2 regions of the Faecalicatena sp. genome follow, and region 1 is predicted to be linked to the other one. Evidence: predicted binding sites of a transcription regulator. Region 1 holds the regulator's gene; the other holds the start of a gene.

Region 1 (3,147 bases):
GTCCTCCCCGATGTGCTTTTTCATCTGTTCCATATTATATTCGACTGCATCCAGGTTCACCCTGGCATACACTCTGCTGTATTGTTTCATCTGTCCATACACTCCTCTGTCTTTTTCGTACAGCAGGCGATTCCTGCTATTAAGTCTTCTGCCAGCACACTGTAAGACCCTTTCATTTTCTTAGCCTCATCCCCTCCGCAGGCATGCAGATATACCCCGCAGGCCGCTGCATCATAGATTTCCATATGCTGTGCAAGAAGTCCTGCGATCACACCGGCCAGCACATCACCGGAACCTGCCTTAGCCATGGAGCTGTTGCCGGCCGTATTGACAAAAATAGGATGATTCCTTTTAACCACGATCGTCCGTGCATCCTTGAGAGCACAGACAACCCCATACTTTTCTGTAAAGGCCCTGGTCCTTACGAACCGATCTTCTATCAGCTCTGCCACAGAGCAGCCAAGCAGCCCGGACATCTCCTTCATATGCGGAGTCAGAACGATGGGTGACTCCTTTTCCTTAAGCAGCTCAAGATGGCAGGCAAGCAGATTCAATCCATCCGCGTCCACTACGCAGGGGACCTTCACCTCTGTCAGAGCCGTCTTCAATATCTGTTCTGAAATCCTGTTCTGGCCCAGGCCGCATCCGATCCCGACTACATCTGCCCAGGAAAGAAGCCTCTTGAGTTTTTCTTCTTCAAACTCTGTATAGGTAGAAATAATCGCTTCCGGCAGGAGCTGCTGCAGGATCACACGGTTATCCTCAGACGTATAGATTTGTACCAGTCCTGCACCGCTTATATACGCGGCCTTCGCACTTAAATATGCGGCACCGGACATTCCCGTGCTTCCCGTAATCATCAACACCCTGCCATATGTCCCTTTGTGGGAATTCGGTCTCCTCGGCGGGAGCAGTCCCGGCAGGTCCTTCTTCTCGTAGGTGTAACACAGTGCATTCTCATCTTCGAAAAGACTTTTGCTGATCCCGATATCCACAGTCACGGTCTTTCCCGCATAGAGATGCCCCGGATGAAGGATACAGCCCAGCTTCTCACACTGGAACGTAACGGTTAAGTCTGCTTCAAAAGCCGTCCCCAGCACTTTCCCTGTGGCTGAGCAGATCCCCGATGGGATATCCACGGCTGCCTTTGTCCCCTTGTGTGCATTCATTCTGGCAATGGCATCCCGGTAATCTCCGGTGATCTCCCGGTTCAGCCCCACTCCAAAAACAGCATCCACTATAGTAGTATATTCCTCATCTTCCTCAGTTGTGACCATGGGAACACCGCAATTTTCCGCAATCTGCCTCTGGCACCTGCAGTCGGCACTCATAGAAGTTTCCCGGCCCACAAAAACCGTTCTTGCATCATATCCTTTTTCCTTCAAGAGCCGGGCAATGGCAAACCCATCCCCCCCGTTATTGCCTGAGCCGCAGTAAACAAGCACTTTATTTAGATTTAGCTGCTCCTTTTCCATGACATCCACAAAAGCAAGGGCCGCTCTCTCCATCAGAACCATAGAAGGAATCCCGATCTTGTTGATCGTGTAATTATCAGCCTTCTGCATCCATTCTCCTGTAGGGAGGTATCTCATATTATCACCATCCTAACTTCGTTTGAAATAAATAACGTGTAAAAAAGGCAGTCTGCCTTCGTTACACGCTTTGTATTCTCTATCATTTACCATGTTCTTCATTGTAGCGGCTGATATTGTAGGAAAGCTTCATCAAACTGTCTGACAAATGTACGCTTTCTACGATCACATCATCCGGCAGATTCAGGTCTGTGTGTGCAAAGTTCCAGATTGCTTTGATCCCGCTGTCCACCAGTATGTCTGCCACTTCGATCGCTTTTGATTTCGGAATCGTGAGTGCTGCGATCTCGATATCGTTATGCTTTAAGAAGTTCTTTAAATCATCCATCATGCGTACCGGTATGCCGCGGATGCTGACCCCTTCCAGTCTTGGATTCACATCAAATAATCCTTTCAGAAGGAAACCGCTCTTCTCAAATGAAGCATAATTGGCAAGTGCCTGTCCAAGATTACCCGCGCCGATAATAATCATATTATGTTCTCTGTTCAATCCTAAAATCTTCCCTATCTCTGTATAGAGATACTTTACATTATACCCATATCCCTGCTGACCGAAACCACCGAAATTGTTCAGATCCTGCCGGATCTGTGAAGCAGTGACATTCATCTTCTTGCTCAGATCGTTTGACGAGATCCTTTCTACGCCTGCATCCAGTAACTCTCCCAAATATCTGTAATATCTTGGCAGCCGTCCTATTACTGCACGTGATATTTCTCTCTCTTCCACAGCATTCACCCTCCAAACTTAGTCTAATACATTGCTTTGTAAAGATCTATGACAGCATCATATGTCCATACATAGGTGTTTACAAAACAATGTACCAGACTTTATTATATAGAATTGCGTGGACAAAGTCAATTTTTTAGTTGTATTTTACTCTATTTTCGTTATAATGAAAGGAGTGTACCCTAATGGCATCCTGTAATATATGCTCCCGGGTATGCATTCTCTTGGGGCATCCGCAAAAATGGAATCTCAAGATACACTTAAGATACAGGAGGTTTTTTATGATATTCGCATGTCATAATCTCAATAAATCATTCGGAGAACAGCTGATCGTAAAGGATGGCTCTTTCCATATAGAAGACAGAGAAAAGGCGGCTTTAGTCGGCGTAAACGGCGCAGGCAAATCCACTATTTTAAAGATGATCGTAAAAGAGGAGTCTGCTGACAGCGGCGAGATCGTATTGACCAAGGGGCGCACCCTAGGTTATCTGGCCCAGCAGCAGAATCTGGAAGGCGGACGTACGGTCTATGAGGAAGTGAAGACGGCAAAGGCTGATATCATTGAGATGGAGCTCCAGATCCGTTCGATCGAGCATGAATTAAAGTCCTTAAGCGGTGAGGAGCTTGCCAAGCGTCTGGAGACCTACAACCGCCTCATGTCACAATTTGAGGCACTAAACGGTTACGCCTATGAGAGTGAGATCGTCGGTGTTTTAAAGGGACTCGGATTTACCGAGGAGGACTTTTCCAAAAGAACTGATACCCTCTCAGGAGGTCAGAAAACGCGTGTTTCCCTTGGGAAACTGCTTCTGACCAAGCCGGATATCC
Region 2 (3,147 bases), on a different contig from region 1:
ATTTGCACCATAGCAGTTAACTTTTGCACGAAGACCTTCTGAATAAGCTGTTCTCTGAACTTCTTTCAGTTCTCCTGTGTAGTAGTCATACTCTGTCTGTACATATGTGAATCCGTTGATTCTGGAAATGATCTTTGCAGCATCCTTTCCAAGACCGTTCAGAATAACACGCAGAGGTTTTTTACGAACCTTGTTTGCCTTCTCAGCGATACCGATCGCACCTTCTGCTGCTGCAAAAGACTCGTGTCCTGCCAGGAATGCGAAGCAGTCTGTGTCTTCTTCCAGAAGCATCTTTCCTAAGTTACCGTGTCCAAGACCTACTTTACGCTGATCTGCTACAGACCCCGGGATACAGAAAGCCTGAAGGCCTTCCCCGATCGCTGCTGCTGCGTCAGCTGCTGTCTTACATCCTTTTTTGATCGCGATCGCTGCACCTACGATGTATGCCCAGCAAGCGTTCTCAAAACAGATCGGCTGGATTGCTTTTACCTGATTGTAAACATCAAGTCCGGCATCCTTTGTGATCTTCTCTGCCTCTTCAATAGAAGCAATACCATAGCTGTTTAATACTTCATTGATTTTATCAATTCTTCTTTCATATGATTCAAATAAAGCCATTTAATTGTCCTCCTGATTTAATCTAACGTTACCTTACTCTTCGCAGCACACAGGAAAAACCCATGTGGCGCGCTGCACCTTCAATCCGCTTATTGTGATTATTCCTTACGTGGATCGATGATCTTCACAGCATCAGCAACACGTCCATACTGTCCTTTTGCTTTCTCCCAAGCATCGTTTGGAGTATCGCCTGCTTTGATGAAGTCAGTGAATTTACCAAGGCTTACGAACTGGTATCCGATGATCTCATCGTTCTCATCCAGAGCGATTCCTGTTACATAACCTTCTGCCATCTCCAGGTAACGAGGACCTTTAGCCAGTGTTCCGTACATGGTACCAACCTGTGAACGGAGCCCTTTTCCTAAGTCTTCCAGACCAGCGCCGATAGGAAGTCCGTCTTCTGAGAACGCACTCTGTGTTCTTCCGTATACGATCTGTAAGAACAGCTCTCTCATAGCTGTATTGATCGCATCACATACAAGGTCTGTATTCAATGCCTCCAGAATCGTCTTTCCCGGAAGGATCTCAGATGCCATAGCTGCAGAGTGAGTCATTCCTGAACATCCGATAGTCTCTACCAGAGCTTCCTGGATGATACCTTCTTTTACATTCAGAGTCAGTTTACAGGTTCCCTGCTGTGGTGCACACCAGCCTACACCGTGTGTCAAACCAGAAATATCTTTAATCTCTTTAGCCTGTACCCATTTTGCTTCTTCCGGAATTGGAGCCGGTCCGTGATTTGCACCCTGAGCTACCGGACACATCATTTCTACTTCATGTGAATAAATCATGTTAAAACTCCTTTCAAATATGTATGATTTTCTTCCTATAGGCGCTTGATATTTATTTAACGCCGTATATGGATTATTTTCGCACAATTTTCGACATTCGTCAATTGTAAGATTATACAAGTTTCATACATCCTGCCCCTTGTTTCTGAGCAATATTTGAGGAGGCTGACCGGCCCTGCGGGATATCTTTTTCCTCCCGAAAAAGGCCGGTCAGCCTCCATAGCTTTTTATATCCTTTATTTCCATTCCCGAGCTGAATCAAAGTCTTCTTGCTCCAGCATCTCTAATGCCATGGTAAGTGCAGTCTTCACTGTCCCTTGACGGTTTTCCATCCGGTTTCCCGTAAAGCGGCATTCCTTCACTTGGGTCTTCCCGCGCACAGAGCATCCCACATATACCAGCCCTACCGGCTTTTCGGCAGTGCCTCCGCCCGGCCCGGCGATCCCGGTGGAACTCAGGCCGACATCCGCTTTCGCTGCCTTTGCCGCCCCCTCTGCCATCTCTCTGGCAGTCTGTTCACTGACAGCACCATAGGCCTCCAGCGTATCATGGCTGACCCCCGCAAGACGTTCCTTGGCTTCATTCGAATAAGTCACATATCCTTCATTGAGAACGTCCGAAGCACCTGATACATTGACCAGAGTCCCTGCGATCAATCCTCCGGTACAGGATTCTGCCGTAGTGATGGTCAGCCCCAGATGAGCTAACTTCTCCACCAGACATTCCTCCAGGCTTTTTCCATCCGCTTCCGTCTTATGCAGCACCCACTCTGGATACATCCTTACATCCCTCCCTGCGTCAGAACCTGCTTGTTCTTCACCACATAATCGATCAGGGAGATGACTGTAAGCGCCAGTGCCACTGCTACCAGGATCAAAGATATGGTATCAAATACACCGCCCAGATCTGCGATCAATACAATGATCATTGCCATCTGGAAAACGGTCTTAAACTTGCCCCAGTAGCTTGCCGCGATCACGATCCCGCTGTCAGCGGCAACAAGACGGAAACCGCTGATGATAAACTCACGGCTGATGATAATAATGACAACCCATGACGGGAGCTTGTCCATCTCGATCAGGCAGATCATCGCGGAACACACCAGGAGTTTATCTGCCAGAGGATCCATAAACTTTCCAAAGTTCGTAACCAGATTATACTTTCTGGCAATCTTTCCATCCAGCAGATCCGTCAGGCTTGCAATGATAAAGAGGACCAGGGCAATCCATTTACTTCCCTCAACCAGATCTGTCAATAGGAAAAACACAAAAAACGGAACCATGATGATCCTTAATATTGTTAGTTTATTTGGTAAATTCATTACTCTATCCCTCCTATCAAATCATAATCTACTGCACCGGAAACCTTCACCCTCGCGAAGTCCCCGGACATCAGCTCCTCATCTGTGTTTACAAAAATCAGACCGTCAACATTCGGTGCATCCCGGTAAGTTCTGCCCACATATGCGTTCTCATCCGCCACTTTTCCTTCGATCATGACGAGCACTTCCCTGCCCACCATATTCTCTGCCTGGTCAAATGCGATCTCCTGCTGCAGCTCCATCAACTCTGCCTGGCGCTCTTCCTTTACTTCTTCTTCGATCTGTCCGGGCATCCCTGCTGCCGGAGTATCCTCCTCCGGTGAATAAGTAAAGACACCCAGCCTGTCGAATTCCATCTCATCCACAAAATCCATCAGTTCCTCATGCTGCTCTTTTGTCTCGCCCGGAAAACCGGTG

The links. The regulator Rex, encoded in region 1, represses fermentation and respiration genes when NADH is low (regulators of the CRP and FNR family bind a similar motif). The targets are predictions, from matches to a motif close to ATTGTTAANTANTTAACAAT.
Region 2: the regulator Rex is predicted to act here: its motif matches at 1,454-1,473, upstream of AC4OGX_RS21125 (iron-sulfur cluster assembly scaffold protein).

Annotation. Positions count from the first base shown of each region.
Region 1 covers NZ_JBZUUL010000012.1:40,307-43,453, forward strand. The annotation lists gene alr (alanine racemase) at 1-90, opposite strand, end outside; gene AC4OGX_RS05980 (NAD(P)H-hydrate dehydratase) at 87-1,592, opposite strand; gene AC4OGX_RS05985 (redox-sensing transcriptional repressor Rex) at 1,675-2,319, opposite strand; gene AC4OGX_RS05990 (ABC-F family ATP-binding cassette domain-containing protein) at 2,601-3,147, shown strand, end outside.
Region 2 covers NZ_JBZUUL010000049.1:105,713-108,859, forward strand. The annotation lists gene AC4OGX_RS21120 (GGGtGRT protein) at 1-618, opposite strand, end outside; gene AC4OGX_RS21125 (iron-sulfur cluster assembly scaffold protein) at 717-1,409, opposite strand; gene AC4OGX_RS21130 (CinA family protein) at 1,646-2,188, opposite strand; gene pgsA (CDP-diacylglycerol--glycerol-3-phosphate 3-phosphatidyltransferase) at 2,191-2,730, opposite strand; gene rimO (30S ribosomal protein S12 methylthiotransferase RimO) at 2,730-3,147, opposite strand, start outside.